DNA from 2 places in the Neobacillus phoenicis genome. Region 1 is predicted to be linked to the other one. Evidence: riboswitches for the same ligand, from Rfam matches in the RefSeq annotation. Region 1 holds a riboswitch; the other holds the start of a gene.
The links. A riboswitch is a leader RNA that binds a small molecule or an ion and turns the genes downstream of it on or off. The one in region 1 is predicted to bind S-adenosylmethionine.
Positions count from the first base shown of each region.

Region 2: linked by a shared signal. The riboswitch ahead of AA0X95_RS24330 (homoserine dehydrogenase) and the one ahead of AA0X95_RS07845 (methionine ABC transporter ATP-binding protein) in region 1 are both predicted to bind S-adenosylmethionine.

Region 1 is NZ_CP154847.1:1,532,126-1,538,267, reverse strand. It holds gene AA0X95_RS07855 (MetQ/NlpA family ABC transporter substrate-binding protein) at 1-570, opposite strand, end outside; gene AA0X95_RS07850 (methionine ABC transporter permease) at 591-1,265, opposite strand; gene AA0X95_RS07845 (methionine ABC transporter ATP-binding protein) at 1,258-2,283, opposite strand; SAM riboswitch class I at 2,446-2,553, opposite strand; gene AA0X95_RS07840 (O-acetylhomoserine aminocarboxypropyltransferase/cysteine synthase family protein) at 2,690-4,006, opposite strand; SAM riboswitch class I at 4,067-4,169, opposite strand; gene AA0X95_RS07835 (hypothetical protein) at 4,246-4,599, opposite strand; gene AA0X95_RS07830 (L-lactate permease) at 4,784-6,142, opposite strand, start outside.
Region 2 is NZ_CP154847.1:4,743,761-4,749,902, reverse strand. It holds gene AA0X95_RS24345 (carbohydrate ABC transporter permease) at 4-765, shown strand; gene AA0X95_RS24340 (carbohydrate ABC transporter permease) at 767-1,615, shown strand; gene AA0X95_RS24335 (glucosamine-6-phosphate deaminase) at 1,612-2,337, shown strand; SAM riboswitch class I at 3,266-3,378, shown strand; gene AA0X95_RS24330 (homoserine dehydrogenase) at 3,475-4,704, shown strand; gene AA0X95_RS24325 (DoxX family membrane protein) at 5,419-5,913, shown strand; gene AA0X95_RS24320 (YfhD family protein) at 6,043-6,142, opposite strand, start outside.

The DNA.
Region 1 (6,142 bases):
TTCATAGTTTGCATCAAATTTTAGATCCTTTGGATTTTCTACAACGTCTTTTAATTCTGCTTTTGTTTTATCAATGCCTTCTTTTAGCTTGATTAAGCCTTGTGCTTCTAGTAAAGAAAGTAGACGGCCATGGTCAGCTACAGAGTTACTCATGATTAAGTGAGCACCCTTTGGAAGGTCACTAAGCTTCTTGTATTTCTTTGAATAAACACCGATTGGCTCGATGTGAATGCCGCCAGCGTTAACAAATCCGTAGTTAAATTCTTTGTTTTGAGATTCTAAGTAAGGGATGTGCTGGAAATAGTTTGCATCTAATTCTTTTGAAGCTAAGGCTTTGTTTGGTAACACATAGTCAGTAAAAGTTGTAATTTCAAGGTCGATTCCTTTTTCTTTTAATAATGGTTTAGCTTGTTCTAAAATTTCTGCGTGTGGCACAGTTGAAGCTCCAACTACTAATTTAGTAGTGCCGCCCTTTTCTGAAGTACCTTCTGATTTTTCTTCTGATTTACCACAAGCTGCAAGAGCTAGGGCTAATGTTAAAGCTAATAAAACGGATAACCATTTTTTCATGTTGAACTCTCCTTTTATTTTTATCTTTTATCTAATTTTGAAGTGATGAAATCACCAATTAACTGAATGATGAACACGATAATTAAAATAATGACTGTAGCAACAAAAGTTACGTCATTTTGGTTCCGTTGGAAACCATAGTTATAGGCAAGGTTACCTAACCCTCCTGCACCGATCGCTCCTGCCATCGCTGTGTAACCCACAAGAGCAATAGCTGTAACGGTAATACCGGAAATGAGAGCAGGCATGGATTCTGGTAGTAACACCTTCCAAATAATCGTGCTTGTTGTTGCTCCCATTGATTTAGCTGCTTCAATAACCCCTTTATTTATCTCACGCAGGCCAATCTCCACCATCCTAGCATAAAAGGGAGCAGCGCCAATGATTAGTGCCGGCAAGGCCGCATCTTCCCCAATCATCGTTCCTAATAGGAAGGTGGTGAACGGAATTAATAAGACAATTAAAATAATGAACGGAATGGAACGAAAAATATTAACGATTCCACTAATGATCGTATTAATCGGCTTATTTTCCCACAGATTCCCTTTCGTTGTTAGGAAAAGAAGTAAGCCCAAGAATGTCCCCAAGATAAAGGTAACGAGAACCGAAATAGCTGTCATATAAACGGTGTCTTTCGTGGCGTCCCACATCATGATCCAATCGACATTTTCAAAATATTTTCCACTATTATTCATTTGTAACCACCTCCAAACCAACCTGCTGAGAACGAATAAAGTCTATGGCTTTGTTTACTTCTTTTTCGTCACCATCAAGATGAATAAAGAGAGTTCCATATGAACCACTTTGCGTTTGCGAAATTTTCCCCTGCAGTATATTTACTGTAACATCATGGTGTCTGATTAAATTAGAGATGAGCGGCTGCTCAGCTGACTCGCCAATGAAAGTCAATTGAACGATCTGACCGGAATGATACCTTGCCAGCAAATGTTCCGCCGTTTCTTTTGTTTCTTCTGGCTCTGTCACCTGTTGAACAAATCGTTTCGTAATTTGCTGCTGCGGATTACGGAACACCTCTAACACGGAACCAAGCTCCACTACACGGCCGCTTTCCATTACAGCTACCCGGTGACAAATTTTTCGAATAACATGCATTTCATGTGTAATCAACACAATGGTCAGACCTAGCCGCTTATTGATATCGACTAACAAATCCAAAATGGAATCTGTTGTCTGAGGGTCCAGTGCTGAAGTTGCTTCGTCACAAAGTAAAACCTTTGGATTATTAGCAAGGGCTCTCGCAATCCCTACCCGCTGTTTTTGTCCCCCACTCAGTTGTGAAGGATAGGCGTTTTCACGTCCTTCAAGTCCGACGAGTTTGATGAGCTCATTAACTCTTTTCTGTCTTTCAGGTCCCTTTACACCTGCAATTTCCAGTGGAAAAGCAATATTTTCACTTACTGTTCTTGACCAAAGTAAGTTGAAATGTTGAAAGATCATACTAATCTCTTGACGTGCTTTACGAAGCTCACTGCCCTTAATCTTTGAAATGACACGACCAGCTACTGTGACTGATCCATCGGTTGGTAGCTCCAACCCATTAAGCATTCGAATTAACGTACTTTTTCCGGCACCACTATATCCTATGACCCCGAAAATTTCCCCCTCTTGAATTTCTAAATTCACGTCATCGACCGCTTTTAGCTGGCCTTGTTTGGAAGGAAAAATCTTACGGACGTTTTTTATTGAAATCATTTGAATCACCCGCTTCTATCCTATTTACCTAAAATTCAGAAAGAATCTACTATATCCTGTCATTTACCTATAGAATTTGACTGTTTCCTTGAAAAGATTCTATTTTAGAAAAATAAAAAGCCTTTCTGCACGGGCAGAAAGGCATTAGTAAAATAGACCTTTCTCCCATCTCCCAAAGCAAACGCTTTGTGTGAATTGGCACCATTTCAATGTAACATTGACGGTTGCCGGGCTTCATCGGGCACATCCCTCCACCTCTCTTGATAAGAGCTTACAGCATTCTATATTCAATTAAGACGTTAGTCAATTTCAGTAGTTATTTTAGTACGAAAGCTATCGTATCACGGATAAAAAAGGGTGTCAATAAAAAAATCTATTAATTCTTACTTATCACATTAGGTAAATTTTAGGCATTTGCTTTGATAGATGCCAGTCCCGTTGCTGTCTCAATCGCAGATTCGAGATCATCAATTAAGTCTTCGACATTTTCAATCCCAATAGAAAGACGGATTAAGTCCTCCGACACACCTGCCGCCTTCAAACCCTCTGCATCTAATTGCTGATGAGTGGTACTGGCTGGGTGAATGATTAGACTTTTTGAATCGCCAACATTGGCAACGTGCGCCCATAAGGATAGTGAATCAATGAGCTTTGCTCCTGCTTCCTTCCCACCCTTAATTCCAAACACAACCATGGAGCCTGCGCCCTTAGATAAATATTTTTTCGCTAATTCATGGTCTGGATGTGATGGATGCCCTGGATAGGATACCCATTCTACTGCTGGGTGGTTTAATAAGTAGTCTACGATTGTGTTCGTATTGGCTACATGCTCTTTCATCCGAACATGCAAGGTTTCAAGGCCTAGTGTAAATTGGAATGAATTTTGTGGGCTCAGTGCCGGACCGAGGTCTCGCAATAATTGTACACGTGCCTTTACAATATACGCTACAGCGCCTAATGCTTCTGCATAGACAAGATCATGGTAGCTTGCATCTGGAGTTGTAAAGCCAGGGAATCGAGAAGAATTCCAGTCAAACTTCCCACCATCGACAATAACGCCGCCCGTTGTTGTCCCATTACCTAAAAGCCACTTTGTTGCAGAGTGAATAACAATGTCTGCCCCGTACTCTATCGGTCTGCATAAGTATGGAGTTGCAAAGGTGTTGTCGATAATTAATGGGACGCCTGCCTCGTGTGCAATATCTGCCACTTTTTCAATGTCCAGCACACGTAAGCTTGGGTTTCCAATTGTCTCTGCGAAAACTGCCTTTGTTTTTGGAGTTATTGCAGCTCTGAAATTCTCCGGATTTTCAGCATCAACAAATTTGACGTTAATTCCGTATTTCGGAAGGGTCACTGCGAATAAATTATACGTTCCACCATAGAGGTTGGAAGCAGCAACAATCTCATCTCCTGCCTCAGCCACATTAAGAATAGCGAGGGTAATTGCTGCCATACCGCTTGCAACGGCCAGTGCTCCCACACCGCCTTCTAACAAGGCTACTCTTTCTTCAAATACGGTTGTAGTAGGATTATGAATACGGGTGTATATGTACCCTGGTTCTGCTAAACTAAATAGGTTTGCTGCATGTTCAGTACTTTTAAATTGGTAGGCATTGTTTTGATAGATAGGAACTGCACGAGCACCTGTTACTGGATCTGGAGCCAAACCTCCATGAACACTTAATGTTTCAAATCGATACTTCTTTTGATTTTCTCCCATTATCCTAGCTCCTCCCTTAAATAAACAAAAACCCCCGCTTCATAAGAAGAGGGGGCTCTCTTCTTATCTTTCAGAGCTTTTTATGCTCTGCTGGATTTAGCACCGTGTATAAACCGGTTGCCGGGCTTCAAAGGGCCAGTCCCTCCGCCACTCTTGATAAGAATGTTTATGTGATTGTTTTAATTGATAGAATATTTAAATAATACATTACAGGATGTCCCTTTTGAAGTCAATGATTTTTATATAATTTTTGCAAGATCTTCCTGTGCTTTTGTGAGAAAAAAAAGGGACTCAAGTAATAATGCGATTCGTAACGAAGTATCTACTTTTATCTCCCGTTTTTGTTCTAGCAACCGTAATCTAGTTGTTCCTTCAATTAATTGTTTCATTGCGGCTTCATTGCCACTAATCTCGTAGATGCTTTGTTGCGCCGATGGATTTTGGAGAATAAAAACAGCACCGTTTTTTATCACTAATTGCACTACTTGATGCTCGCAACGGAGATTTACCTGTACCTCTGCTTGATGAATTAAAGGATAGACATGTTCCTGCTGTTGCATTTTTACGAGGAATTTTTGGATAGCTTCGATCATTAATACCACTCCGGTCTAAACGTGTATACCTTAACTATTCCGCAAACTAGACAGGAAACCCTTTTATAATTACTCGACAATATGTGGACTGATAGGCAAAATTTCCTGAGAAATATGTCGGATTTATGCGCCACTAAAAAAAAGACCACCCGAAAATAAAGGTGGTCTTAATCTACTGAATTTTTTAGGGTACCATCCAATTCAACAGACTACTATTTTGCAGGAATGTCAAAATTCCGATTAGGACAACCAACACAATACTATGCTTAAATGTGAAGCGGAACAAGTCTGCTTCTTTTCCAGCAAGACCCACTGCTGCACACGCTACAGCAATAGATTGTGGGGAAATCATTTTTCCTGTTACCCCCCCTGAAGAGTTTGCAGCAATTGCTAAAATCGGGTCCATACCAAGGGACTGCGCAGTAATCTTTTGCATGTTCCCAAACAATAAGTTTGATGAAGTATCAGAACCAGTGATAAACACCCCCAACCAACCGAGGATTGGAGAGAAAAAGGAAAATAGTACATCCGTTTTTGCTAGAGCCATTCCCAGGGTCGTACTCATCCCTGATGCGTTTGTAACGTAAGCAAATCCGACCACTGAACCGATTGTAATGATAGGGTATTTTAATTCATTAAGCGTTTCCCCGAAGGTTGCTACCCATTCCTTCCATGAAATTTTAATGATAAACTTCGATACTGCAGCTGCAAGTAGAACCGATGTACCAGCTGCGCCTAAGATTTCAAGTTTATAGATGGCAGGAACTGGAGCTCCGGCAGAGTTAATAACTTTATTATTTAATAAGGGTACTTCAGGTAACAATGTTAACGCGTGACCTAAAGAGTTAACCGCTTTCAGAATAACGTTTGATCCTTCATAATGTCCTGACAATGCAAGCTTGATTGTTGGAATTCCCCAAATTGTAATAAAAGATGTTAATACAAGAAATGGTGACCATGCTTTAAAGATTTGGCCTCCTGTATATTTTACCTGCTGATATTTAGGTGCTTTTGCGGTAAGGGCAGCAGCCATTTCTTGTTCGTCTGAAAATCGGAAAATAGTTTTCGGTTTCCAAAACTTCAAGAAGATCGCTAAAGCAAATAATGAAACCAGTGCTGATAAAATATCCGGAAGTTCTGGGCCAAGGAAATTAGAGCTTAAGAATTGAGTCACTGCGAAAGAAATACCCGTAATTAAAATCGCAGGCATGATTTCCAATGCTTTCTTAAACCCAGCCATGATTACAACTAAATAAAACGGTATAAATAATGATAAAAATGGTAATTGACGGCCAACCATTTTGGAAATTTCTATTGCTGAAACTCCTGTAGGTCCTTCAACCGCAATGATGGGAGTACCGATTGCACCAAATGCAACAGGCGCAGTATTGGCAATTAAACAAAGTCCAGCAGCGTAAAGTGGATTAAATCCAAGACCAACAAGTAGCGCTGCAGAAATAGCAACCGGAGCGCCAAAACCCGCTGCCCCCTCAAGGAAGGCTCCGAATGAGAACGCTACCAAAAGTGCTTGAAGACGTCTGTC
Region 2 (6,142 bases), 2.1 Mb from region 1:
AACATGGACATCACCAGTTCGTCCTATGGCGAAATGGTGGGAATCGATAATTACAAACAATTGTTAGGGGATCAAGGATTTTGGGAGACTGTAGGAAGAACTGCATACTTTACTGGATTCTCTCTCTTCCTTCAACTGAGCCTAGGGATACTAATTGCCCTTTTATTAAATGAGGATTTAAGAGGTAAGACGTTCCTCCGGAGTATATTTATTATACCTTGGGCAGTTCCGACGATCGTAAACGGGGCGATGTGGAAGTGGATTTATCACCCAGAATATGGGGCGTTGAATGCCTTTTTAAGTCAAATCGGCCTCATCGACGAATACAAAAGTTGGCTCGGAGACCCATGGGTTGCGATCCACATGGTGATGTTTGCCGACAGCTGGAAAATGACCCCTCTTGTGGCGATTTTCATGCTGGCAAGCCTCCAAATGGCAAACAAGAGTGTGTACGAAGCAGCCATGATGGACGGGGCAGGCCTTTTAAAAAGATTTTATCACCTGACGCTTCCTTACTTAAAGCCAACCATCCTGGTCGTACTCGTTATGAGGACTATGGACCTTTTCAAGGTTTTCGACATCATCTATGCGACCACACGGGGAGGTCCTGCAAACGGAACCTTGACACTTACCTACGAGGCTTATCTAACAAGTTTTGTAGAAGTGAATTACTCGAAGGGTGCGACGATATCGTACCTGATTGCCATTATGGTGGCTATTCTTACCTTTGTTTACGTGAAGACCTTGAAGAAAGGAGAGGAGTAGGGTGAGATATTCAAAACGATTCAAAACACTGCAATATACGTTTGCTTTACTCGTCACCTTTTTCACCATTGCTCCTTACCTGTGGCTCTTCATTTCGAGCATTTCCTTTCAAAGGGATCTAACAAAGGTCCCTCTGAAATGGATTCCGGATCATCTTACATTCAGCCGGTATGTGGACATCTTCACGAATGAAGGGAACGAGATGGCCTATACTTTCAAAATAGCCATGGGGAATACCCTTTTCGTTGGCATCACTGTAATGATTATCAGTTTAGTTGTAGGAAGCCTTGCAGCCTATAGTATCGCTCGTTACCAGTTTCCTTTCCGGAACAGCATCACATATGTGTTTTTGTTTTCCTATATGATTCCGCCAGTTGTAATCGTAATTCCTTTGTACCTGATTTTATCGGAACTTGGAATGCTGGATCAAAAATGGACCTTGGTACTTCTTGACCTAACGTTTGTTATCCCGTATGTCATATGGGTGATGCAGAGCTATTTCCGCAGTTTCCCAAAGGAGCTTGAGGAAGCTGCGATGATCGACGGAGCCTCAAGGCTTCAGACTTTATGGAAGGTCGTCATCCCGATTGTACGTCCGGGGATTCTAGCGACTGGCGTATTGAGTTTTCTTTTGACTTGGGAGGAGTTCTTTTTCAGTCTATTGTTTACCTCAAGCCTTGAATCAAAGACTATATCGGTAGCCATTGCTGAATTTAGCGGGAAGAACGCGGTCGATTACGGTATGATCGCGACAGGCGGAATCTTGGCGACACTTCCTCCGCTCATCATCGTGGCTCTATTCCAAAAACAATTGGTCTCAAGCATGACCGCAGGAGGAGTGAAAGAATGAACGTACATGTATATGACACATATGAAGAAATGTCAAAAAACGCAGCAGAGGAAATCATCAGTCTGCTTAATAGTAAACCTAACAGTGTTCTTTGTATTCCAGGAGGAGACACGCCGAAAGAAATGCTCAGTTATCTCGTTCAGGCATACAAGCTTGGGCGTGTGGACTTCTCACAGGCTACTTTCATCGGACTCGATGATTGGGTAGGAGTAGGTCCGGAGGATATAGGAAGCTGTCAGCTATTTTTGAACAGTAATTTTTTTCATCAAGTGAATGCCAAGAAAGAAAACATTCACTTATTTGATACAATGAGCGAAGATCTGGAAAATGAATGTAAAAAGAAAGATGAACTGGTCGAAAAATACGGCGGATTTGACCTGATGATTCTTGGAATCGGAATGAACGGACACCTAGGTTTCAATGAACCGGGAGTGGACTTCGGCCTGAAATCCCATGTTATCGACCTTGATGAGACCACTCAGAGTGTAGGACAGAAATACTTTGAGGAGAAAAAGGAACTGAAGCAAGGCATTACACTTGGGGTGAAGCATCTTTTAAACAGCCGGACGATCTTCCTTCTTGCGAACGGCGAAAAAAAGGCAGAGATTGTGAAAGCTACCATTGAAGGACCTGTTACCAATACTAATCCTGCAAGCGTGCTTCAGCAGCATGAAAACATCCACTATTACCTTGATCAAAAAGCGGCGTCCCTATTGGGGTAGGTAATTTCGGTAGCGTCTATATTATATATAAAGCTTGCTATCAGCGTTCTTTAACTAAAGAAGACTAAAAAGGCCCCCCTAATTGGCGGGCTTTTTTGGATGGAGTATCGTAGACACTTATCTTTATAGAGGGCATTTCATAAACAGCTGTATCAGTCTATTCGTACGTCAAATAAATCAGTTCCTGTAATAAAAAACTATTTTGACAGGAATGCATTTTTCTAATATAAAAAATATATGGATCTTTATGAATTAGGGAATGAAACCTTGCAGCAAAGAAAACAAATCATTATGCAGCATAAGTTAGAGGTAGAAAATAATATTAATGAAAATCCAAAACATTTAGAAGTTATAACTATAAAGTTGCGACCTACGAGATTCAAGTAAAAGAGGGAGTAATTAGTATTTTTATTATAACTGAAAATATAAGATAACATGGATAATATTGAATGAAGCGAACAGAAGAAAAATAAGATAAAAGAGTTAAATCACTCAGTACGCGAAACGATATAAAATATGTAAGGAGTGAATTTCCATTAGTGGTTTTATTATTGATTTGCTATTTGATCTAGCAGGGGAAGTCATTGAATTTTTCATTCCTGATTGGTCCCCGAAATCGAAATTTGAAAAAAATATAATCAGATTAAGGGAAGAAGAGTGGTTTACTTTACTGGAAAAGGATGTTAGATACGCATACATCATTCACCAAAACAGGAAGGTGAAACGGTTCTTAAGTAATGAGAATAATATTAAAATGATTACCAGTATGGATTTTGAGAAAGAGAATTTTATCAACTTAGTAAAAGAAGAGCATGCCAGATTTACAGGGATACGATAGTTAGAATAGAAAGAATATATTGACATTTAACATTGCATCAACTAAAATTCTCTTTATAACTTGGAAATTTAATTAAAAATCAAATAAAAACTCTTATCCAGAGTGGTGGAGGGACTAGGCCCGATGAAACCCGGCAACCTTCAAGGTATTCCTTGAAAAGGTGCTAATTCCTGCAGGTTATTATTTAACCTGATAGATAAGAGGAGGAAACCAACCCTCTTCTTATTGAAGAGGGTTTTTCTTTTGTAAAAATAAAGAAGCTTCGTGTCAAAATTCGTGAAGTGAAGGGATGGATGTATGTGTCTGTAATCAAAGTGGCAATCCTTGGATTTGGAACAGTTGGAGAAGGAGTATATCGAACAATACAATCACACAGTGAGGAGCTCACTGCTGCATTAGGCAAGAAGGTTGAAGTTGCCGCTGTTCTCATCAGAAACACGCAAAAAAAGAGAAATATTAGTCAAAATGTATTAGTAACAACAGACTTTGCGGATATCTTAAACCTCGAGCAGCTTGATGTTGTTGTGGAGGCTATTGTTGACAAAGAGCCAACTTTTACATTTTTGAAATCAGCGATTGAGCGTGGATGCCACATCATTACAGCGAATAAAGAAATGTTCGCCCACCACGGGAAAGAACTGCTTGAACTGGCAGAGGAGAAGAAAGTTTCGGTTGGTTTTGAAGCTACTGTTGCTGGAGGAATTCCCGTTATACAAACACTTAGACAGTTATTAAACATTAATCGTGTGAAGCAAATTCGAGGAATTCTCAATGGCACCTCCAATTTTATCCTCACAGAAATGAGGGAGAAAAAGCAGTCATTTGCACAGGCGTTAGTATTAGCACAAGAGAATGGCTATGCTGAAGCTGACCCGACAAATGACGTGGAGGGCTTTGATGCTTTTTATAAAACCATGATTTTAAGCAGACTGGCTTTTGGAAAAGAACCCAATTGGCAGGATGTTAAACGTGAAGGGATTACTTCAATAACAAGTGAATTGATTGATGCTGCAGAAAATGCAGGGCTAAGGTTTAAGCATATTGCGAGTATTACAAGGTTAGGTGATCAAATTATTGCAACTGTCAATCCAGCCCTATTGAGTAAAGAACATCCTTTTTACCATGTAGAAGGCGTCCAGAATGCAGTAAATGTCCAATCTGATATAGTTGGAGAGATTACACTTCAGGGACCAGGAGCGGGAATGTTTCCTACAGCGAGTGCGGTAATTGAGGATTTAGTCTATGTGTGTAAAAATTCCCCAGTTAAACAGAATAATACGTGTTCTCAAGTAGCGGTAACGGGGTTTAGTAAGAGTGACAAGAAGGAAACGTGGCTGGTGCATGGAGTGAAGCATAAACAGGTGACTCCTTCCATTACTTGGATTGAAGAAGTGGCGGAGGAAACGTTTGTAATCAAAGCGACAGATAGAGAAATTGCCCTTCTGGCCAAACAAAATAATCTTATCTATTATCCGATTATAGGAGAATACGAGAGAGTGAAACAAATAAAAACGCTTAAGGCTTTATAAGAGTCTACAAATAATGAAAGAGCTATATGGCTCTTTTTTTTCATTTTAAGAAAGCCAGGGTCTAGATCCACTTTTTTTAGAGAAAAGAAGGAAAAAGTAGAAGTATCGAGGCTCTAGATCTACTTTTTATAGAGAAAAGAAGGAAAAAGTAGAAGTAGCAAGGTCCTAGATCTACTTTTTTCATAGAGAAGAAGGAAAAAGTAGAAGTAGCAAACCTCTAAATCTACTATTTTCAGAGAGAAGAAGGAAAAGTAGAAGTAGCAAACCACTAGAACTACTTTTTTATTTGAACAAAATGTAAAAATTTAATTCAATAGTCACGAATTTTCCGTGTTTATCCACTGCGTTATCAACATCAAAAGTCCCGGTTTAAAGGTATTCCACAGACTTATTCACAATATCCACAAAAGTCAGAATATTTATCCACAACTATGTAGAAGCACGATTCTAATATAAACAACTTAGTAAGTTCACATTCTATTCAATTTTCTAACATTAATATGTTAAGAAACTGTGAAAGCCGTTGTCATTTAAAGTACAGGAGAGTATATTATAAGTGTAGAGAAGATAGTGAAACAATTCACAAACCAAGAAGCACAAACTAACTTCCCTACATAAACAGCTAGCTGAACACCCCTCATCGATAGGGGAAAGTAATTATTATTATATTAATTTGTGAAATATTTCACAAAAAAATAAATGGAGATGATTGTGATGAGATGGTATAAAACCCCTCAAGCAGCAGTTGTTTGGACAGTTTTAAGAGTTTGGCTTGGTTTACAATGGATTGAAGCGGGCTATCATAAATTAACAGGTGGATTTGACGCTGGCGGATTTTTAAAAGGAGCACTCGCAAATGCAACTGGTGATCATCCAGCAGTGCAAGCCTGGTACGCAGATTTCTTACAACAATTTGCTATTCCAAATGTTCAGATCTTTAACGTATTAATTCCTTGGGGAGAATTACTTGTTGGTTTAGGATTAGTTGTCGGTTTAGCGACTCTTCCAGCATTAATCGCCGGTGCGTTTATGAACTTAAACTTCATGCTGGCAGGCACAACAAGCACGAACCCAATTCTTTATACAGCAGCAATGATTCTTCTTTTCGTAGGAACTGGTGTTTATTACTTCGGACTTGACCGTTATGCAGTCCCTTTCATCAAAGACTATATCAAAAAGGCACCTGCAAGGAATGTGAATACCAACTAACAGTAATACCGAGTTCTAACAGCTTAGCACGCTGAAATCTCTCATTAGAACTCGCTGAAATACCATTTATTTTCCCCCCTTTTATATACTTTAAGAAGCAGGGCAAAGCCTGCTTCTCTTTTTGTATGCTTATCTTTTCTTATTCTTCACACGTTGGTTAGCGGCATTAGCACGGGCTTGTGCTTCAAGATCTGCGTGATCAGCAAATTCTTGAGAGTATTCTACATCG